DNA from 2 places in the Paraburkholderia sp. RL17-373-BIF-A genome. Region 2 is predicted to be linked to the other one. Evidence: predicted binding sites of a transcription regulator. Region 2 holds the regulator's gene; the other holds the start of a gene.
What was found. Region 2 encodes LexA, which represses DNA repair genes until DNA is damaged. Its sites were predicted from a motif close to ACTGTATNNNNATACAGT; they were not measured.
Positions count from the first base shown of each region.

Region 1 (11,466 bases), on a different contig from region 2:
TCAGGAAGAACAGCGTGTAGAACTGGCCCGTGTACCAGACCACGGCCTGGCCGGCGGTGAGGCCGATCAGCGCGAGAATCACGATCTTCAGGTTCTTCCACTGGCCGAAGGCTTCGGTCAGCGGCGCCTTGGAGGTCTTGCCTTCGGCCTTGATGCGCTCGAACACCGGCGATTCATGCAGTTGCAGACGAATCCACACCGACACGCCCAGCAGGATGATCGAGGCGATGAACGGAATGCGCCAGCCCCAGGCGCCGAACGCGTCTTCACCCATTGCCGTACGCACGCCGAGAATCACCAGCAGCGACAGGAACAGGCCGAGCGTGGCGGTTGTCTGGATCCAGGCCGTGTAGAAGCCGCGGCGTCCCGGCGGCGCATGTTCGGCCACGTAGGTGGCGGCGCCGCCGTACTCGCCGCCGAGCGCGAGGCCTTGCAGCATGCGCATCGCGATGAAGATCACCGGCGAAGCAAAGCCGATCGCCGCGTAGCCCGGCAGAAAACCGACGAGGAACGTCGACAGGCCCATGATCACGATCGTCACGAGGAACGTGTACTTGCGCCCGACCATATCGCCGAGGCGCCCGAACACGATCGCGCCGAACGGCCGGACCGCGAAGCCGGCCGCGAAGCTGAGCAGCGTGAAGATGAACGCGGCAGTCGGATTGACGCCGGAGAAGAAGCTCTTACTGATGAAGGCCGCCAGCGAGCCGGCCAGATAGAAGTCGTACCACTCGAAAACCGTACCCAGCGACGATGCGAAGATCACCCGCTTCTCTTCGCGCGTCATCGGCACGTGCGAGATTTGCCCGCCAACGGTAGCCATATGTCGTCTCCAATATTGATATGCACGCGGTTCGCCGGTAACGGCGTTCCCGTGGAACCGATTATTGGAGTGGAAACTTACGGCGTACTGACGTGGCGGGGTGAAATTGCAGCCTGGCGTGTGTTGCAGGTTTTTGGCCAACACGCGGCGATCTGGCCTCAAGACCGGCTAATTTGCTCTCAAGTAATCTCAATATCGAGATGGCAGATTTGCGCGTTCAAGTCACGTTAGGGTAAGTCCCGGCCCGTTCGTGCACGTGCAAGCTTACGCGTACGAGCGTGCCGGCAAGCCGCGGCGAGGTTTGGTAGACGTTGTCGTCGATCGTCAGCTCGCCGCCGTGCATGGTCGCGATCTCGCGGACGATCGCGAGTCCGAGGCCGCTGCCGTCGCCTTCACGGCCGAGAATCCGGTAGAAGCGCTCAATCACCCGCGAACGCTCGGCGACCGGAATGCCGAGGCCGGTATCCTCGACTTCCAGATACACGAGCCGCGCCGGCGCGTCATGCCTGACCCTGACGGTGATGCGCCCGCCCGGCGGCGTATAGCGGATGGCGTTGTCGATCAGATTCGACAGCATTTCGCGCAACATGACCGGATTGCCGTCCACTTCGACGGGCTCCTCGGGCGCTTCGTAGCCCAGATCCATCTGCTTGGCGAGCGCGGCCTGAACCCAATCGCGCACGGCGTGGCGCGCGACTTCGGTCACCTCGACCGGCGTGAAAATCTGCCCCGACATGCGATTCTCAGCGCGCGCCAGCGCCAGCAGTTGCGTGACGAGCCGCGCGGCCTGCTCCGAGCTGGTGGCGATCTGCTCCAGCGAGCGATGCACTTCCGCGGAGGCGTCCTGGCGCAGCGCCAGTTCGGCCTGGGTGCGCAGGCCGGCCAGCGGCGTTTTCATCTGATGCGCGGCATCGGCGATAAAACGCTTTTGCAGCTCCATGTTCTGTTCGAGGCGCGTCAGCAGATCGTTGAACGAGGTGACGAGCGGCTCGATTTCCGGCGGCGCGCGGCGTGCCTCGAGCGGCGACAGGTCGTCCGGGCGGCGCGCGCGGATATGCGCCTGCAGCGCGTGCAGTGGCGCGAGGCCGCGCGAGAGCCCGAACCACACCAGCAGGATCGCGAGCGGCAGGATCACGAACTGCGGCAGGATCACGCCTTTGATGATGTCGTTGGCGAGCTGGCTGCGCTTGTCGAGCGTTTCGGCGACCTGCACCAGCACAGGCTGCGCGCCGGGCGTCTGCGGAAACTCGACGGTCGTATAGGCGACGCGGATATCGTTGCCGCGCAGCACGTCGTCACGAAATTCGACGAGCCCCGGCTGCGGCCGGTCTTCCTCATGCGGCAGCGGCATGTCGCGCTCGCCGCCCACCAGTTCGCCGCGCGTGCCGAGCACCTGATAGAACACGCTGTCCACATTGTCCGCGCGCAGAAAGTCGCGCGTGGAGTCGGGCAGCGTCAGTTCCGCCACGCCATTGACCGGATGAATCTGGCGCGCGAGCACGTACGCGTCGGTTTCCAGCGCGCGGTCGAACGGGCCGTTTGCAATCGACTTGGCGACCAGATACGTGACAGCGAGGCTCATCGGCCAAAGCAGCAGCAGCGGCGCCAGCATCCAGTCGAGGATCTCGCCGAATAGCGAGCGCGGGCGCGCCTCGGCGGCAGCTTCGGTTTCGTCGGGCGGGGCGAACGGATTGGCGTAGCGCTCGTCGCGCGCCTCGTCGAGGTCCGCCGCGTGCGCCGTAGCGCGGTCTGCGCGCGCGGACATGGGCGTCCTCTATTTGTAGTGATGGCTCGCCGGCATCGCGCCGGACGGCGGCGAGGAGGGCGGCTCGGGCTCGGCGGGCGGGGGCGTCGTCATGGCGTTCGCGCTCGTGCTCGCCGGCGACGCCGCTTTCTCGAGGCAGTAGCCAAGACCGCGCACGGTGATGATGCGCACGCCGCTCGGTTCGATTTTCTTGCGCAGGCGGTGCACGTAGACCTCGATTGCGTTGTTGCTGACTTCTTCACCCCATTCGCACAGGTGGTCGACGAGTTGTTCCTTGGAGACAAGGCGGCCGATCCGTTGCAGCAGCACTTCGAGCAAACCCAGTTCGCGCGCCGACAGATCGATCACCTGCTCGTTGACATAGGCGATCCGGCCGACCTGGTCGAACGACAGCGAACCATGCCGTACGACCGTCGGGCCGCCGCCCGCGCCGCGCCGCGTCAGGGCGCGCACGCGTGCTTCGAGTTCGTTCAGCGCGAAGGGCTTGGCCATGTAATCGTCGGCGCCGAGATCGAGACCCTTGACACGTTCGTCGACGCTGTCCGCGGCGGTCAGGATCAGCACCGGCAGGTTGGAATTGCGCGCGCGCAGGCGGCGCAGCACCTCGAGGCCGGACATGCGCGGCAGGCCCAGATCGAGAATCAGCAGGTCGAAAGTTTGCATCGACAGCGCGGTGTCGGCCTCGACGCCGGTCTTCACGTGATCGACGGCATAGGCCGATTGGCGGAGTGATCGAACCAGACCGTCCGCGAGTATGCTGTCGTCTTCGGCAATCAGAATTCGCATGGTGCGCAAGCCTGGCCTTGCCGGCACCGCGGGGTGTCCCCCGGCGCACAGCGGTCTCCGAAAATTATTGTGGGTAGTTGGGCAGCGCGACAGTAAAAATGCGCGTTCGCATGAGAATCGTGCTTGCCAAAACTACTGTTTTTTTATACAGTGTCTGGGTTTCGTGTGCTGTCCTTCACGAGTAGGTTGAAACTCGGGGCTGCACATCCGCCTCAGACGCCGTTCATCATAGCAAAGGACGATTCATGGAAGAAAGCAAGAAAGGCTCGGCTGGACTGACTGCTGAAAAGAGCAAGGCACTCGCTGCCGCCCTCGCGCAGATCGAAAAGCAGTTCGGCAAAGGGTCGGTCATGCGGCTCGGCGCAGGTGAGGCGGTCGAAGATATCCAGGTGGTCTCAACCGGATCGCTCGGCCTCGACATCGCGTTGGGCGTCGGCGGTTTGCCGCGTGGCCGGGTGGTCGAAATTTATGGCCCGGAGTCGTCCGGTAAAACCACGCTGACGTTGCAGGTCGTCGCCGAAATGCAGAAGCTCGGTGGCACGGCGGCGTTTATCGACGCGGAACACGCGCTGGACATCCAGTACGCGGGCAAGCTCGGCGTGAACGTGAACGACCTGCTGGTTTCGCAGCCGGACACCGGCGAACAGGCGCTCGAAATCGCCGACGCGCTGGTGCGTTCGGGCTCGATCGACATGATCGTGATCGACTCGGTCGCGGCACTCGTGCCGAAGGCTGAAATCGAAGGCGAAATGGGCGACTCGCTGCCGGGTCTGCAAGCGCGTCTCATGTCGCAGGCGCTGCGCAAGCTCACTGGCACGATCAAGCGCACGAACTGCCTCGTGATCTTCATCAACCAGATCCGTATGAAGATCGGCGTGATGTTCGGCAACCCGGAAACCACCACGGGCGGTAACGCGCTGAAGTTCTACGCGTCGGTGCGTCTGGACATTCGCCGTATCGGTTCGATCAAGAAGAACGACGAAGTGATCGGTAACGAAACGCGCGTGAAGGTGGTGAAGAACAAGGTTGCTCCGCCATTCCGCGAAGCGATTTTCGACATCCTGTACGGCGAAGGTATTTCGCGTCAGGGCGAAGTCATTGACCTGGGCGTGCAGGCCAAGATCGTCGACAAGGCCGGCGCATGGTACAGCTACAGCGGCGAACGTATCGGTCAGGGCAAGGACAACGCGCGTGAATTCCTGCGCGAAAATCCGGATATCGCTCGCGAGATCGAAAACCGTATCCGTGAATCGCTGGGCGTGAATGCCATGGCTGAAGCCGTGACCGGCGCAGGCGCTGAAGTCGCGGACGAAGAAGAGTAACCATCACGTGATACGCAAGGGCCGGCCGTTGTCCGATTCCGGACACCACGCGGACGGCCCGCGTGATGAAGACGACGAGTCGTTCGATCCATTCGAATCGTTCGACGCACATGACCGCGCTGCGGGCCGCAATCCGCAGCGCGCGCAGTTTGAATCCTCCCCGCCCGTAGGCTCGGATCCCTCCGAAACCACCTACACTCGCTCGCGTCGCGTCCCAGGCGAAGCGAAACCCGGGCAAGACGAAGCCAAAAAATCCCAACGTCCGGCACGGTCGCTAAAAGGCCGCGCGCTCGGCTATCTGTCCCGCCGTGAATACAGCCGCACCGAACTGGCGCGCAAGCTGAAGCCGTTCGTCGAGGAAACCGACTCGCTCGACACCTTGCTCGACGCACTCGAAGCCGAAAACTGGCTGTCCGATTCGCGTTTCGCCGAAAGTCTGATTCATCGGCGCTCGTCGCGATTGGGCGCGAGCCGGATCGTCGGCGAATTGAAGCAGCATTCGGTCGACCAGACGCTCGTCGAAGAAGCCAGCGCGCAATTGCGCGAAACGGAACTGGCTCGTGCGCTCGCCGTCTGGCAAAAGAAATTCGGCCGGCTTCCCGAAACGCCCGCCGAACGGGCGAAGCAGACGCGCTTTCTGGCCTCGCGCGGATTTTCGGGGGCCACGATCGGCAAAATCCTTAAGGGAATCGACGAAGACTGGGCCGGCGAGTAAGCGCGGCGGCTTTATTGGCGCGCAAGCCCTTTAAGACAGCGACTTCCGCGCTCAGCCGCCTGCGGCGCGGCCGTGCGCAATCGGACCTGTCCCAAATACCCAGTATGCTAAAATTCGTGGGTTTTCCAATCCGGCCTTTCCTTCCCGCATGCCGCTCTCCCCGCCAGTGTCCCGTCAGTTGCGCCATCGTCGCGCAATCAGAGCGGAAGCCTATGAGCGAGCCGATGGCCTGTGGGATGTGGAAGCGTGCTTGACCGACGAAAAACCGCGCGATGTGGTGCTTGCGTCGGGCGTCCGGCCCAATGGTCAGCCGATCCATGAACTCTGGCTTCGCATCACCATCGATCGCAAGCTCAATGTCGTCGACGCCGAGGCGTCGTCCGACTGGGTGCCCTATCCTGGTTTGTGCCAAGTCAGCAATCCCGCCTACCGTGCCCTCATCGGGCTCAATCTCCGCCAAAACTTCCGTCGCGAGTCTGCCCGTTTGCTGGGCGGCACGGCGGGTTGCACGCATCTCACCGAGCTGTGCGCGATCCTGCCGACCGCCGCGATTCAGGCATTCGCCGGCGAAGTGTGGAACACCGGTGACGGCGCGTCGGGCGCGAACGCAGGTCCAGGAGACGGATCGTCTAACAGCACAGGTGAGCATTCCAACGATAAACCGCCATTCCAGCTGGGACGCTGCCACGCGCTGCGTTTCGACGGCGAGGCGGTGCAGCAGTTTTATCCGCGCTGGTATGGCCGCGCTCCGTATACAGCGGATCGCGCGGCATCGTCAGGCGACGGGGCAGTCCGCCAGACAGGCGAGGGCGGCAACGCGTCCGGCATGAACGACGGCAGCGGAAACGAAGTTCAATCCAACTCTCAGACTGAAGGGAATCACGCATGAAGATTCACGAGTACCAGGGTAAGGAAATCCTGCGGAAATTCGGCGTCGCGGTACCGCGCGGCAAGCCGGTCTTCTCGGTGGATGATGCGGTCAAGGCCGCGGAAGAGCTCGGCGGCCCGGTATGGGTCGTGAAGGCTCAGATCCACGCGGGTGGCCGTGGCAAGGGCGGCGGCGTGAAGGTTGCCAAGTCGCTGGAACAGGTTCGTGAGTACTCGAACCAGATCCTCGGCATGCAGCTCGTCACGCACCAGACCGGCCCGGAAGGCCAGAAGGTGAATCGTCTGCTGATCGAAGAAGGCGCTGACATCAAGAAGGAACTGTATGTCGGCCTCGTGATCGATCGCGTGTCGCAGAAGATCGTCGTGATGGCATCGAGCGAAGGCGGCATGGACGTCGAAGAAGTCGCGGAAAAGACGCCCGAGCTGATCCACAAGGTTGCAGTCGACCCGTCGACCGGCCTGAAGGACGCCGAAGCTGACGACCTCGCGAAGAAAATCGGCGTGCCCGACGCATCGATCCCGCAAGCGCGCGCGATCCTGCAAGGCCTGTACAAGGCATTCTGGGAAACCGACGCATCGCTGGCCGAAATCAACCCGCTGATCCTGACCGGCGACGGCAAGGTCATCGCACTCGACGCCAAGTTCAACTTCGATTCGAACGCACTGTTCCGTCACCCGGAAATCGTCGCGTATCGCGATCTGGACGAAGAAGATCCGGCTGAAGTCGAAGCCTCGAAGTTCGACCTTGCGTACATCTCGCTCGACGGCAACATCGGCTGCCTCGTGAACGGCGCTGGCCTCGCAATGGCAACGATGGACACCATCAAGCTGTTCGGCGGCGAACCGGCGAACTTCCTGGACGTGGGCGGTGGCGCCACGACCGAGAAGGTCACGGAAGCGTTCAAGATCATGCTGAAGAACCCGAACTTGACCGCGATTCTGGTCAACATTTTCGGTGGCATCATGCGCTGCGACGTGATCGCGGAAGGCGTGATCGCGGCGTCGAAGGCCGTCTCGCTGAAGGTGCCGCTCGTGGTCCGCATGAAGGGCACGAACGAAGACCTCGGCAAGAAGATGCTCGCTGAATCCGGCCTGCCGATCATCGCGGCGGACAGCATGGAAGAAGCGGCTCAGAAGGTCGTCGCGGCTGCTTCGGGCAAGGCGTAAGCCGAGTCCGCGGGGCTTTTGCCAGAATTAACCAGGATTACGAATGGCGGCGCGTGAGCGACGCGGGCGGAGAACATCCCGCCGCGCGGCGCAACAGCGCGACGCCAAACGAACAGAGGTCAATACATGTCGATTCTGATTAACAAAGACACCAAGGTCATCACGCAGGGCATCACCGGCAAGACCGGTCAGTTCCACACGCGTGCTTGCCGTGAATATGCAAACGGCCGTGAAGCGTACGTTGCAGGCGTGAATCCGAAGCGGGCCGGCGAAGATTTCGAAGGCATTCCCATCTACGCTAGCGTCGCAGAAGCCAAGGCTGAAACGGGCGCGACCGTGTCGGTGATTTACGTTCCGCCGGCAGGCGCTGCTGCTGCGATCTGGGAAGCGGTCGAAGCCGATCTGGACCTGGCGATCTGTATCACGGAAGGCATTCCTGTCCGTGACATGATCGAGCTCAAGGCTCGTATGCGTGCCGAAAACCGCAAGACGCTGCTGCTCGGACCGAACTGCCCGGGCACGATCACGCCGGACGAACTGAAGATCGGCATCATGCCGGGTCACATCCACCGCAAGGGCCGCATCGGCGTCGTGTCGCGTTCGGGCACGCTGACGTACGAAGCAGTCGGCCAATTGACGGCGATCGGCCTCGGCCAGTCGTCGGCAGTCGGTATCGGCGGCGACCCGATCAACGGTCTGAAGCACATTGACGTGATGAAGATGTTCAACGACGATCCGGAAACGGACGCCGTCATCATGATCGGCGAGATCGGTGGTCCGGACGAAGCGAACGCTGCTGAGTGGATCAAGGGCAACATGAAGAAGCCGGTGGTCGGCTTCATCGCTGGCGTCACGGCGCCTCCGGGCAAGCGCATGGGCCACGCCGGCGCGCTGATCTCGGGCGGCGCTGACACCGCTGAAGCGAAGCTGGAAATCATGGACGCTTGCGGCATCAAGGTCACGAAGAACCCGTCGGAAATGGCGCGTCTTCTGAAGGCAATGCTGTAAATCGAAATTCGCGCGCTGTCACGGCGCGTTTTTTGATACGCTTACGAAGCCCTTTCGTGAGCGTGCGGTTCTAAAAGCGGGGGAGTGTAGACTCCTCCGCTTTTTTTATTGGCCGCGCGTCGGATTTCTTCTTATTCTTTCAATCATGCTCGAGTTCTTCGCCACGCTCCATTGGGGCGCCGTCATTCAGATTATTGTCATCGACATTCTGCTGGGTGGCGACAATGCCGTCGTGATCGCGCTGGCCTGCCGCAATTTGCCGCCGTCCCAACGCACGAAGGGCGTGCTGTGGGGGACGGTGGGCGCCATCGTGCTGCGCGTGGCGTTGATTGCGTTCGCGGTCGCGCTGCTCGATGTGCCGTTGCTGAAATTCGCAGGCGGCCTGCTGCTGCTGTGGATCGGCGTGCGTCTGATGGCGCCGGCGCACGACCCGCATGAGAACATCAAGCCGGCCGACAAGCTGATGTCGGCGATCAAGACCATCATCGTCGCGGACGCGGTGATGAGCCTCGACAACGTGATCGCGATCGCGGGCGCGGCTGAGGCCGCCGATCCCGAGCACCGTCTCGCGCTGGTGATTTTCGGCCTCTTGGTGAGCATTCCGCTGATCGTGTGGGGCAGCCAGTTGGTTCTCAAGTTGCTCGACCGCTTTCCGATCGTCATTACGCTCGGCGCCGCGCTGCTGGGCTGGATCGCAGGCGGCCTGATCATCAACGACCCGGCCGGCGACCGTTGGCCGATCCTCGATTCGGCGTGGGCCGAATACGGCATGAGCATCGCGGGCGCGTTGTTCGTGGTGGTACTCGGTTACCTGCTCAAGCGCCGCAACGCCCATCGCGCGGCGGCTTGAGACAGGAGCCGCCGCCGGCTTGAATCGAACCGCGCTGCAGCGTTAGCCGTTCGGCTGACTGTCTGACGCGAACGCCGCTGGCTACGATTGAAACGCCTGTTCCCGATCCGTGGGGCAGGCGTTTTTCGTTTCAGGAGCCTGCCGATGATCGTCACTTTGCCTTATTCCCCTTACTCCCAATCCTCACTGTCCACGCGCTCAAGAGTGTGCCGAGCGGGCTGGTCCGCGCGGTTCGCGCGCGCCTGCCGACGCCTTGGCTTCGGTTTCACGCTGATTGAACTGATGATCGTGCTGGCGATCGTCGGCGTGATCGCCGCGTATGCGATTCCCGCGTATCAGGACTATCTGGCTCGCAGCCGCGTCGGCGAAGGGCTGTCGCTGGCGGCGTCCGCGCGGCTGGCCGTGTCCGAAAACGCCGCGAGCGGCAACGCGTTCAGCGGTGGTTATGCGTCGCCGCCCGCCACCCGCAACGTCGAGTCCATTCGAGTCGACGACGACACCGGCCAGATCACCGTCGCCTTCTCGACGCGCGTCGCGCCCGCGGGTTCGAACACGCTCACGCTCGTGCCATCGGTGCCTGACAACGTGGATGCGCCGACTGCGCGCATCGCGTTGAGCAAGGGCGGGGTGCAGGCGGGCGCGCTTACGTGGGAATGTTTCGCGGGCGGCAAGGCGGCGTCCTCGCTGCCGGCGCCAGGCGCCGGGCCGGCACCCGCCGATGCGCCCACGTTGCCGTCGAATCTCGCCCCACCGGAGTGCCGTTCATGAACGACTGCGACATGAGCGCGCGATGAGCGCGAGAGTGGGGTGGCGTCGCAGCCATCCGCACGTAAAAGGCTGATTTTCGGGATATTTCAGCCCGGCCGGCGCACAGCGGGAGAATTTTTTTGTATAGTGCGCCGGTTGCTGACGCCCACCGGTTCCTCGATGCCCACCCCTTTCGCGCGCTATCTGTCTTTCATTCTGTTGGCCCTCGCGTTGGTGCTGCCTTATGCAGTTGTCAACCATACGTATCCGATTCCGACCTTTTACGCTGAATTCACCGCGCTCGCGCTGTATCTGCTGACCGGCGCGGGCGTCGTGCTGCTGGTGGCGAGCGCCAAGCCGCGTGTGACGTTCGCGTCGCCGGTGGTCGCGCTGGTGCCGTTGCTGTTCGGGCTGCTGCTGGTGGCGCAGTCGGTGGTGTTGCCGGTGTCGCAGCCGTCGATGAACTGGCTCGGCGGCGGCTATCTGCTGGCGGCCTTCATGGCGACGCACGCCGGTTACGGCTTCACGCGCGCCAAACTCAACGAGACCGCGTTGCGCTGGGCGGCCGGGGCGTTGATCGTCGGCGGGCTGTTCGCGGTGTTCTGCCAGATCATCCAGTTGTTTCACCTCGAAGTGCGCGTGTCGCCGCTCGTGGTTGCCTATAACGTGACCGTCGAGCGCCGGCCGTTTGGCAATATGGCGCAGGCCAATCACCTCGCCACCTATATCGCGTTTGCGATGGCGGGGGCGTTGTTCCTCGTGCAGACGCGGCGGATTGCCGTCAGCATCTGGTTCCTCGTGTCGACGATTTTCGCGGTCGGCCTCGCGCTGACCGTGTCGCGTGGTCCGTGGCTGCAGATGGGCGTGATCGTCGTGGCGGGCTTCTGGATGGCGTTCGCGCAGACCCGCAATCAGTTGCAGCTACGCCGCAGCAATCGCGAATGGATCATTCCGATCGCGCTCGCCGTGCTGTTTTTCGTGATCAATGCGCTGATCCGCTGGGCCAACGTTCACTATCACCTGGAGCTCGGACAGTCCGCCGCGGAACGCTTTCAGGATGCAGGCCAGATCGCGCCGCGCCTCGCGCTGTGGAAGTACGGCTGGACGATGTTCAAGACGCATCCGTTGCTGGGCGTCGGTTGGGGCGAATTTCCGAGCTATCAGTACGAGTTCGCGAAGACGCTCGGCGGCGTCGAGATCGCCAACAATTCGCACGACATCTTTATCGACCTGCTGGCGAAGACCGGCTTGATCGGCCTCGCGATCGTGCTGTTCGGGCTGATTACGTGGCTCATACGCGTGGTGCGCGCGCCGCAAAGCTCGGCGCGCGTGTTCGGCATTGCGTTGATCGGCGTGCTGGTCATGCACGCGCTCGTCGAATATCCGCAGCAGTAC
Region 1 covers NZ_JARESO010000023.1:63,876-75,341, reverse strand. Annotated here, with positions in the region: gene P0D80_RS26505 (MFS transporter) at 1-823, opposite strand, end outside; gene P0D80_RS26500 (sensor histidine kinase) at 1,041-2,588, opposite strand; gene P0D80_RS26495 (response regulator) at 2,598-3,374, opposite strand; gene recA (recombinase RecA) at 3,620-4,696, shown strand; gene recX (recombination regulator RecX) at 4,704-5,411, shown strand; gene P0D80_RS26480 (DUF2889 domain-containing protein) at 5,560-6,300, shown strand; gene sucC (ADP-forming succinate--CoA ligase subunit beta) at 6,297-7,466, shown strand; gene sucD (succinate--CoA ligase subunit alpha) at 7,593-8,474, shown strand; gene P0D80_RS26465 (TerC family protein) at 8,620-9,324, shown strand; gene P0D80_RS26460 (pilin) at 9,469-10,092, shown strand; gene P0D80_RS26455 (PglL family O-oligosaccharyltransferase) at 10,252-11,466, shown strand, end outside.
Region 1: recA (recombinase RecA) is a predicted target of LexA. The motif match lies at 3,509-3,526, and genes of this name have one in related genera.

Region 2 (11,466 bases):
TGTTCGCCTCGCGCTCGGGCGCCGATCCGGAACGTGTGCGCAAGGCGCTGATGGGCGGCTTCGCCTCGTCGCGGATTCTCGAAGTGCACGGCGAGCGCATGACCAAGCGCACCTTCGATCCGGGCTTCCGCATCGAACTGCACCAGAAGGATCTGAACCTCGCACTCGACGGCGCACGCAAGCTGGGTATCGCCCTGCCGCATACGGCAAGCGCGCAGCAACTGTTCAGCGTATGCGCGGCGAATGGCGGCAAGGCATGGGATCACTCGGCGATGGTGCGCGCGCTCGAAATCATGGCGAATTACGAAGTCGCGCAAGCGCCGGGCAGCGAAGCCAAGGCAGCTTGAGGAAGTGTTACTGACTGCCGTGATCGTTGCATGCTCAACGTCATGGCAGTCGCAGGTGGGGCGCCCGGTTCGTCGTGCGGCAAGCACGGCGGAACGGGCAAATCGTGCCGCTCTGGGCTGAGAGCGGCAAGTGGGGTCCGCAGCGGCACCCGGCGGCGCCGGGGAAGCCTTGGTCGGTCAGACGTCGTCGTCGGGTGTCCGGCTGTCGGATTTCATGTTTAACGATGCTTATGCTTTTTCGGCCAAACTCTCGCAGCGGGTGCGTCATGACGCCGCCTGCCGGCACCTCTCTTTGCAGGTCTCCTCGCACGTGTGCTCGCAAGTCCGCTTGCATTTGCTTGCAACTCCGTCCCCTTTGCACGACCTTTTTTGACACATCGGTCCGCGCTTTTCTCCTACACTCGTTGAGTCTGGTTGCGGGCGTATCGGCATTCAAGTGCGGCTTGCCGATCAAGGCAACGCATGTCCTCTGCATCATTCGCCCGATTCCCAACCAGTGTTCAACCCGTGAGCGGAATGTGCTCGCGCCAGTAACCCCTCTGCAAAGGATTCAGAATGAGCATCTTTGGTGACATCGTAAACAAGCTCTTCGGCAAAGCGAAGCCCGACCAGCCTGCGCCCGCGGTTGAGCCGACACCGGATCCGGCAGCGGCGCAAGCTGCTGCGCCGGCGGCTGCACCGGCGCCCGCGCCGCTGGCCGACGTCGACGTCGCTGTCGTGATGGACCAGTTCGTGAGCGAGAGCGGGCAAACGCTGAACTGGCGGATCTCGATCGTCGACACGCTGAAGGCGCTCGGCGTCGACAGCAGCCTCGAGCATCGCAAGGAGCTCGCCAAGGAATTGAAGTACAGCGGCGACACGAACGATTCGGCGAGCATGAACATCTGGCTGCACAAGCAGGTGATGAAAGCGCTGGCGGCGAACGGCGGAAAGTTGCCTGCGGATCTGGCGGACTAACTGCTTGCCGACACCGCCTATCTCTGGCGATAGCGACAAACCTCAAGCTGAAACGACAACGCGGCGCTCGGGTCGATGACCTGGGCGCCGCGTTGTCGTTTCAGCTTCATGCGCGAGACACGGTTGCGACTTTGAACCGGGCCGTCCGTGCTCAATCAATCAGTACGTATCGAAAGTCTTCTGCAACGCAACCGGCCCTGTGCCGCCCGCGGCCAATGCCAGCATCAGCAACACGCGTGCCTTGTACGGATTCAGCGAACCTGCGCTGACGAAACCGAGTGCGTCGTCGGCGGCTGCGCCATTGCGCATCACATGTCCCGAACCCACACGCGAAGCACGCACCACCACGACGCCTTGCGAAGCGGCATCGGCCAATGCCTGCTGCACCGAAGCGTGAATCGAGCCGTTGCCCGTGCCCGCCACGACGATGCCACGCACTCCAGCGGCAACCAACGCGTCCACGGCAATGCGCGAGACGCCCGCGTAACTCACGACGATCTCCACATGCGGCCACTTCGCGCCGATCACGAATTCGGTCGCGAGCGTATGCGGACGCACCACGCCGCGCTGGAATTCGACGCGACCGTCCTGCACCCAGCCGAGCGCGCCGATTTCGGGCGAATGAAAAGCATCGACCGCGTAGGTGCTCGTCTTGACCACGTCGCGCGCGCTATGGATCCTGTTGTTGAAGGCCACCAGCACGCCCTGCCCGCGCGAGGCTGCGTGCGCCGCAACCGTCACGGCGTTCAGCAGATTCAGCGGGCCGTCGGCGGACAGCGCCGACGCCGGGCGCATGGCCGCCGTCAGCACGACGGGCTTGTCCGACTTGATGGTCAGATGCAGCAGGTAAGCGGTTTCTTCGAGCGTGTCGGTGCCGTGCGTGACCACCACGCCGTCGATGTCGTCGTCGGCGAGCAGCGTGTTGATGCGTTGCGCGAGCGTGGTCCACAGCGGCATCGCCATGTCCTTGCTGTCGACGCTCGCAATCTGCTCGCGCTCGATTTGCGCCACCGTGGACAAGGCCGGCACCACGGCCAGCAGTTGCTCGACACCGATCACACCGGCCTGATAACCGGATGTGTTGGTAGCGCTCGCGGCCGCGCCGGCAATCGTGCCGCCGGTCGCCAGGACGACGATGCGCGGCAGCAGCGGCGTGGCGCCTTCGTTTGAAGGTATAGCGGAGGAAGAAGTCGGAGTATTCATGGCGGCGATTGTAAGCGATGCGCCGCACGCCGCCATGCGTGAAAAAACGGATGTCCGTTCGTTTCGGAGCTGGATGAGACCAGCGCTCTGTGCGCCACGAGTTTGCGTGCCGTTTGCATCAAGGCCAGCCACCGCCCGCATGAAGTTCGCACTGACGCCGCGGACGATCCGCGCGGCGCCATTGGCCTGTCGCGCCGGACCTCGACAGCCCGGCGCATTCCTTAAACCGCTTCGCGCAACTGCGCGGCGATATCCGCTTCGTTCAACTGCGGCGCGAACATCTCGATCAGCCGATAAGCGTACGCGCGCAGGAACGCGCCCTTGCGCAAACCGACCCGCGTCGTGCTCGCCTCGAACAGATGCTGCGTGTCGAGCGCGACCAGTTCCGTATCGCGCTTCGGATCGTAGGCCATCGCCGCGACCACGCCGATGCCCATGCCGAGTTCGACATACGTCTTGATCACGTCGGCGTCGATTGCGGTCAGCACGACGTCGGGCAATGCACCCGCTTTCGCGAATGCCTGGTCGATATGCGAGCGGCCCGTGAAATCCTGGTCGTACGTGACGATCGGGAATTCGGCGATCTCGTCGAGCGTCAGATTCGGGCGGCCCACCAGCGGATGATCTTTCGGCACGACCACGACGTGATGCCACGAATAGCACGGGAACGTGACGATATCCGGGAAGCGGTCGAGCGCTTCGGTCGAGATGCCGATGTCCGCTTCGCCGTTGATGATCATCTGCGCGATCTGTTGCGGGCTGCCTTGACGCAGCGCCAGATGCACCTTCGGGAACACCTCGGTGAATTGGCGGATCACCTTCGGCAACGCATAACGCGCCTGCGTGTGGGTGGTGGCCACGACGAGGTGCCCGCTATCCTGGTCAGCGTACTGCCGCGCGACGCGGCGCAGATTCTCGGCGTCGAGCAGCATCCGCTCGATCAGTTGATGCACCGCCTTGCCCGGCTCGGTGAGGCCCGTGAGACGCTTGCCGCGTCGAATGAAAATGTCGACGCCGAGTTCGTCCTCGAGATCCTTGATCTGTTTCGATACGCCCGACTGCGACGTGTACAGCACGTTCGCCACCTCGGTCAGATTCATGTTCTGACGCACGGCTTCGCGCACAAAGCGCAATTGCTGAAAATTCATCTTGATGTCTCCGGTTCAGCCAGAGTTGAGTTATTTGAGTTTGATCGAAACACCGAGTCGTGTTGCTGCGCGCCTGAGCACGCTCATTGCGCCGGGAAAACACGCAAGGCGCGCGGCACCGCGGTCACGCCGTCGCCGATGGAGAGTTGCAGATCGCGCCACGCTTCGCGATCGAGTTCGGCTTCGAGCAGATTGCCCTCGCGGCCCGCGAGTTCGACCCGCACCGAGCCGCCCAGCGTCACCACGCGCCGCACGTCGACGACGATGCCTTCGCGATGGCCGGACGCCTGCGGATACAACTGCAGATCGTGCGGACGCACGTAGGCGAACGCGGGGCCGCTGAAATCGGCCTTGATCGAGACCGGCAGCGCCGCGCCGTCAACCACGAAACCGCTCGCGTCGACGTTGCCGTGCAAACGGTTGGCCGCGCCGAGAAACTCATAGACGAACGAGGTTTGCGGATGGTCGTACACGTCCTGCGGACTGCCCACCTGCTCCACGTGCCCGCGATTGAGCACGACGATACGATCGGCTACTTCGAGCGCTTCTTCCTGATCGTGCGTAACGAAGATCGTCGAGATGTGCAGATCGTCGTGCAGGCGCCGCAACCAGCTGCGCAGTTCCTTGCGCACTTTCGCATCGAGCGCGCCGAACGGTTCATCGAGCAGCAGCACTTTCGGCTCGACCGCCAACGCGCGCGCGAGCGCGATACGTTGCCGCTGGCCACCCGACAATTCCGACGGATAGCGTTGCGCGAGCCAGTCGAGTTGCACGAGCTTGAGCAGTTCATGCACCTTCTCGCGAATCACCGCTTCCGAGGGACGCTCCTTGCGCGGCTTGACGCGCAAGCCGAACGCCACGTTCTCGAACACCGTCATATGACGGAACAGCGCGTAATGCTGGAACACGAAGCCCACTTCCCGCTCGCGTGCGCCGACCGTCGCCACGTCCTGGCCTTGCAGCACGACCTGGCCGCCATCGGCGTATTCGAGTCCCGCGATCACGCGCAGCAAGGTCGTCTTGCCACAACCCGACGGCCCGAGCAGCGCAACCAGTTCACCCGGCGGAAAGTCGAGCGAGACGTTATCGAGCGCGACGAAATCGCCGAAGCGCTTCTGCAGGTTACGAACGGTGATACCCATTACAGCTCTCCTTGCTTGAGCGGGTGTTGCTGCGATGCATGCGTTGTTTGCGTTGCGCGTGTTGCGTGTGTTGCGTGTGTGGCATTGGCCGGCGGCGTGACGGGCCCGGCGTACGCGGGCACATCGCGCGCGGCCGACAGTTCCGCCGACATATGGCGCTCGGCGAGCAGCTTCAGGCCGAGCGTCACGAGTGCGAGCAGAGCCAGCACCGACGCCACGGCAAACGCCGCCGAGAAGTTGTATTCGTTGTAGAGGATTTCGACGTGCAGCGGCATCGTGTCGGTCTGGCCGCGAATATGGCCCGACACCACCGACACCGCGCCGAACTCGCCCATCGCCCGCGCGTTGCACAGAATCACGCCGTACAGCAGGCCCCATTTGACGTTGGGCAGCGTGACGCGGCGGAAGATCTGCCAGCCCGACGCGCCGAGCACGTGCGCGGCTTCTTCTTCGTCGTTGCCTTGTGCCTGCATCAGCGGAATCAGTTCACGCGCGACGAACGGGAACGTGACGAAGATCGTCGCCATCACGATGCCCGGCACCGCGAAAATGATCTGGATGTTGTGGTCCTGCAGCCACGGGCCGAACCAGCCCTGCGCGCCGAACATCAAGACATAGATCAAGCCCGAGATCACCGGCGACACCGAGAACGGCAGATCGATCAGCGTGGTCAGCAGCGCCTTGCCGCGGAACTCGAACTTGGCGATACACCATGAAGCCGCGAGGCCGAACACGAGGTTCAGCGGCACCGCGATCGCGGCGGTGATCACGGTGAGCTTGATCGCCGAGAGCGCGTCCGGATCGGCGAGCGATTCCAGATAGAAACCGAGCCCCTTGTTCAACGCCTGATAGAACACGGCGACGAGCGGCACCACCAGAAACAGCGCGAGAAACAGCAGCGCGACGCCGGTCAGAATCCAGCGCACAACGGGCGGCTCGGTGACCGGATCGGGCCGGCGCGCGACGTTCAGCGGCGCGCGCGGTGCCACGGCTACAGCGTTGTTCACGCCATTTACTTCGTTCACGGCGCGGCGGCTCATTGCGCACCTCCGCCGACACCGATCGCCGCGACACTCGCAGCAGCAGGCGCCGGGCCTGCACCGCCGCGACTCGTGCGGCGCTGCAAATACCACTGCAAAGTGTTGATGAAGAGCAGCATCAGGAACGACACGACCAGCATCACCACCGCCAGCGCCGTCGCGCCCGCATAATCGTATTGCTCCAACTTGGTGATGATGAGCAGCGACGTGATTTCCGACTTCATCGGCACATTGCCGGCGATGAAAATCACCGAACCGTACTCGCCGAGCGCACGGGCGAATGCCAACGCGAAGCCCGTCAACAAGGCAGGAAACACCGCCGGCAACACCACGCGGCGAAACGTCAGCCAGCGCGAGGCGCCGAGGCACGCCGCCGCTTCTTCCTGTTCACGCTCGAACTCTTCGAGCACCGGCTGCACCGTGCGCACGACAAACGGCAAGCCGATGAACGTCAGCGCGACCAGCACGCCCGCGGGCGTAAAAGCGATCTTCAGGCCGAGCGGTTCGAGGAACTGCCCGATCCAGCCGTTGCCCGCGTACACGGCCGCGAGCGAAATGCCGGCGACCGAGGTGGGCAGCGCGAACGGCAGATCGACCACGGCGTCGACGATACGTTTGAACGGGAACGTGTAGCGCACCAGCACCCACGCCACCAGAAAACCGAACACCGCGTTGATCAGCGCGCCGCCGAGCGCGGAAAAGAAGGTGAGCCGATACGACGCGAGCACGCGCGGCGAACTCACCGCGCGCACGAACTGGCTCCAGTCGAGCGTCGCGGTCTTGAGAAAGGTCGCCGCAAGCGGAATCAGCACCACGAGGCTCAGATAAGCCACCGTGATGCCGAGTGTCAGGCCAAAACCGGGCAACGCGCTCGGTTTTCGGAAGGTCAACGTCGTCATGCTCGTTACTCGTTCAGGTTGATGCTCGTGTTGCCGGCCGCCGGGCCCTGGCGGCCAAAAGCGCGCCCATGGGCGCGCTTGGGAGTGACGCGTTGCCGCGCCGCTTCGTTGCCTATGCCGGTTCCGGCATCGGCAGTGTTATTGCGGTTGATAGATCGAATCGAACACGCCGCCATCGGCAAAGTGCGTCTTCTGCGCGTTGGCCCAGCCGCCGAACGAATCGTCCACCGTGTACAGCTTCAGCTTCGGAAACTTGGCGGTCAGCTCAGCCGGCACCTTGTTCGAACGCGGACGGTAGAAGTTCTTCGCCGCGATCTCCTGCCCTTGCTCGCTATACAGGAAGTTCAGATACGCTTCGGCGACCTTGCGCGTGCCGTGCTTGTCGACGACCTTGTCCACCACGGCGACCGGCGGCTCCGCCAGAATGCTGACCGACGGCACCACGATCTCGAACTTCTCCGGACCAAATTCCTTCAGCGACAGGAATGCTTCGTTTTCCCACGCGATCAGCACGTCGCCGATACCGCGTTGCACGAAGCTGGTGGTCGCGCCACGCGCGCCCGAATCCAGCACGCCGGCGTTCTTATAGAGCTTGCCGACGAACTCCTTGGCCTTCTGATCATTGCCGCCCGGTTGATGCTCGGCATACGCCCAGGCCGCGAGGTAGTTCCAGCGCGCGCCGCCCGAGGTCTTCGGATTCGGCGTGACGATCGACACGCCCGGCTTGGTCAGATCGTCCCAATCCTTGATGTGCTTCGGGTTGCCCTTGCGCACCAGAAACACGATCGTCGACGTGTACGGCGACGCGTTATCCGGCAAGCGCTTCTGCCAGCCCTTGTCCAGCAAACCCTTGCCGGCCAGTGCGTCGATATCGTATGCAAGCGCCAGCGTCACCACGTCGGCCTGCAGGCCGTCGAGCACCGAGCGCGCCTGGGCGCCCGAGCCGCCGTGCGACTGCTTGAAGGTGATCGTCTCGCCCGTCTTCGCCTTCCATTCCTTGCCGAACGCCTGGTTGACGTCCTGATACAGCTCGCGCGTCGGGTCGTAGGACACGTTCAGCAGCGTCGTGTCGGCGGCGTGCGCCTGCGCCATCACGCCGAGCGCGCCCGCCGCGCCCAATGCGAGTGCCGCGATCAGTTTTTTCGTCCTGCCTGCCAGCCCCGTACCTTGGTGATCCATGTCAACTTTCTCCGCGTTGTGTCCGCTGAAACAGCGTGTGGTGTCTTTTTACGTCGCGGTCACGTGCACATGAGCGCCAACTGGAGGCCAGTCTATCGAAGGGCTTTCATCATTAAAAATAATGTTTCTTCATTCTTTAATACGCAAAAGTGGTAATGACAGCTGGATAAGGCGTTGCGGCAGGAAAACGGGTGTTTGAGCGTCGCTTGACGGCGCTGGAACGACACCCTTCACCCCGAACTTAAAGTAAAGCTTGAATTGCGCCGAATACTGTATAAAAATACAGTCACCTGTTCATACATACAGTGGCGCCATGACCAAACTCACCGCACGACAGCAGCAGGTTTTCGATCTGATCCGCAGGGCTATCGAACGCACCGGCTTTCCGCCCACCCGCGCGGAGATCGCCGCCGAGCTGGGTTTCAGCTCGGCCAACTCGGCAGAAGAACATCTGCGCGCGCTGGCTCGCAAGGGCGTGATCGAACTCGCGGCCGGCGCATCGCGCGGCATTCGCCTGCTGGCCGGCCCGGAAGACTCGCCGCATCAGTTCACGCTGCCGCACGCCAGCATCATGCAACTGTCGCTGCCGCTCATCGGGCGGGTTGCCGCAGGCAGCCCGATCCTCGCGCAGGAACATATCTCGCAGCACTACGCGTGCGACCCGGCGCTGTTCTCGAGCAAGCCCGACTACCTGCTGAAGGTGCGCGGGCTGTCCATGCGCGACGCGGGCATCTTCGACGGCGACCTGCTCGCGGTGCAAAAGCGCAGCGAAGCCAAAGACGGCCAGATCATCATTGCCCGGCTTGGTGACGACGTCACGGTCAAGCGCCTGAAGCGCCGGCCGAACGGGCTCGAGCTGATCGCCGAGAACCCCGATTACGAAAACATCTTCGTTGAAACCGGCAGTGCGGAGTTCGCGCTGGAGGGTATCGCCGTGGGGCTGATCCGCCCCGGCGAGTTTTAACCCTCTCGCCCGTTCGACAAAATAAGAAGCCGCGCCAACGCCGCATCAACGTTGCATCGCCTGGAGAGTCTCATGGAACGTCTTGCCCGCCTGCTGCCCTTTCGCCAGTTCGGTCGTCTGCGCCATCTTCGCAAGCTGGTGCCCTGCTCATTGATCGAGGCGGCCACGCTCGGCACGCCGTCGCTGTTCGACTCGCCGGAGGCCGCGCCGAGCCTGCCGTCGTCGATGCCGGCATTTGCCCGCGTGTCGTTGAATTCGGGCTTGAATACGGCCGAACCGGCGCGTCGCGCACCGGTGCGGGTTTATCACGGGCCGTCGCGTCTGATCATGGTCGGCACGATGGACGCGGTTTGCCGCATGATCGACCGCTGCATCGCCGATGAAGCCAACGTGCATGGGGCGGTGTTCGAGTCTTGAGGGGTCTTGAAGGGTCTTGAACGGGACAGCGAGAGATGTATTGCGTGGGATCGTTTTCGCGTGGCTGCGGTCCACGTTAGATCACACCTGATGGAGAGTCCCACTCGATGGCAGTTTCAAAACGTACCAAACGCGGCAGCAAGCGCGGCATGCATGGCGGCGCCACCCGGCCGCTGATAGTCACGCTGATCGTGATCGTGGTGATCGCCGCGCTGGGGTTTGCTTACGCGACACCGTACATCGCGCTGAACAATCTCAAACGCGCGGCCGATGCGCGCGACGCGCAAACCGTCAATCAGTATGTCGACTTCCCCGCGTTGCGTGAGAGCCTGAAGGAGCAAGTCGCCGGCTTGCTGACACGGCGGCTTGGCGCGCACAGCAACGGCAATCCATTGGCCGCCATTGGCGCGATGATCGGCGTTGCGTTGATCGGTCCGCTCGTGGATGCGTATGCCACACCGGACGGCGTGGCGGCCTTGCTGAACGGCATGCCGCCGCGCGGCGATCCGGGCGAGCGACCGCCCGCGCCCCCGGCCGCAAATAATCCGCCGGACGCCGCTGCGACCGCACCTGCGCCTGCAGCTCCCGCAAACGGCAACGCGGCCAATGTCAACTCCGCGCCACCGCAACCGCCGCAAACCACGGCGGGCTATCGCGGCCTCAACGAGTTCGTCGTCACGTACCAGCATGGCGCCGGCGACGCGCGTTACTCGGCGATCTTCCAGCGCGAGGGCGTATTCACGTGGAAGCTGGCCGCGGTCAACCTGAACGAGTGATCACCTGATGCCGTCAGGCCGAGGCGGCCGGTCGCGTGACTAGCCCGCCTCAAGCCGCCGCTTGCTGCTGCTCCTGCGCTGAAGAACACGCCACCAGAATGCTGCACGAGACACGGTCGAGCAGCGGCGTATTGCCCGCGCCCATCCACCATCGCGACAAGCCCGTGCGGCAGCGGTGGCCGACCACGACCAGGTCGACATGCAATTCATTGGCGAGGTTGGCAATCTCGTCGATCGGATGGCCGAACGCGAAATGCCCCTGGGCGCTCACGCCTCGCTCCGTGAGCCAGTCCACGCCTTCCTGCAGGATGTCGCGCGCGGTCTTTTCAAAACTGCCACAGGCCACGTCGGTCAACAGGCCCGCGCTTTGCGCAATGCTCGAACGCATGTCGACGACCGACAACAAGTGCGTTTCCGCTTTCAGATCCAACGCCAGGTCGGCGCCGCAACGTAGTGCTTTGCGGCCTTCACGCGAGCCGTCGTAGCACAGCAGGATTTTCTGGTAGCTCGCCATGATTTTTCTCCCTTCGCGCGGGACGCGCGATCTGAATTAATCATGGTGCGCCGCAATTCAGGTTGCAAGGGATGGAAAACGCTAACTGTGCGCTAACTGCCCCTTAACGACGCCCTAAACAGGTGCGCGAGCCGCCCGCGGGTCCTCCGCGCGCCGATGCCGCAGTGCAAGAAACCCGCTTCGGACTGTCGGGGGCGAACCAACAGCGTCCCGCCGATGCCCTAGAATAGGCGGCCTCCCCCGGCCATTCGCGTCATTCACGTCTTTTCCGGAGACTCGTTCGATCCATGCCCGAAGCCGCCATCGAATTTCATCAGGTCAAAAAAAGCTACGGCGAAAAAACGGTCGTCGATGGACTGTCGTTTCATGTCAACGCCGGCGAATGCTTCGGCCTGCTCGGCCCAAACGGCGCGGGCAAAACCACCACGTTGCGCATGCTGCTCGGTATCGCGGCGCCGGATGCGGGCAGGATCCGTCTGTGCGGCGAGCCGATCCCCGGCCGCGCGCGCGTGGCGCGGGCGCGCGTCGGCGTGGTGCCGCAGTTCGACAATCTCGATCCTGACTTCACGGTGCGCGAGAACCTGCTGGTGTTCGGCCGCTACTTCGGTCTGAGCGCCGCGCAATGCCGTGCGATGGTGCCGTCGCTGCTCGAATTCGCGCGGCTCGAGAGCAAGGCGGACGCGCGCGTGAGCGAATTGTCAGGCGGCATGAAGCGGCGCCTCACGTTGGCGCGCGCGCTCGTCAACGATCCCGATGTGCTGATCATGGACGAGCCGACCACCGGCCTCGATCCTCAGGCGCGGCATCTGATCTGGGAGCGGCTGCGCTCCTTGCTCGCGCGCGGCAAGACCATTCTGCTGACCACGCACTTCATGGAAGA
Region 2 covers NZ_JARESO010000025.1:89,865-101,330, forward strand. Annotated here, with positions in the region: gene P0D80_RS27860 (2-hydroxy-3-oxopropionate reductase) at 1-347, shown strand, start outside; gene P0D80_RS27865 (DUF3597 domain-containing protein) at 903-1,304, shown strand; gene P0D80_RS27870 (asparaginase) at 1,464-2,507, opposite strand; gene P0D80_RS27875 (CysB family HTH-type transcriptional regulator) at 2,729-3,655, opposite strand; gene P0D80_RS27880 (sulfate/molybdate ABC transporter ATP-binding protein) at 3,739-4,797, opposite strand; gene cysW (sulfate ABC transporter permease subunit CysW) at 4,797-5,837, opposite strand; gene cysT (sulfate ABC transporter permease subunit CysT) at 5,834-6,736, opposite strand; gene P0D80_RS27895 (sulfate ABC transporter substrate-binding protein) at 6,875-7,915, opposite strand; gene lexA (transcriptional repressor LexA) at 8,229-8,879, shown strand; gene P0D80_RS27905 (hypothetical protein) at 8,952-9,296, shown strand; gene P0D80_RS27910 (DUF2939 domain-containing protein) at 9,404-10,072, shown strand; gene P0D80_RS27915 (universal stress protein) at 10,122-10,586, opposite strand; gene nodI (nodulation factor ABC transporter ATP-binding protein NodI) at 10,874-11,466, shown strand, end outside.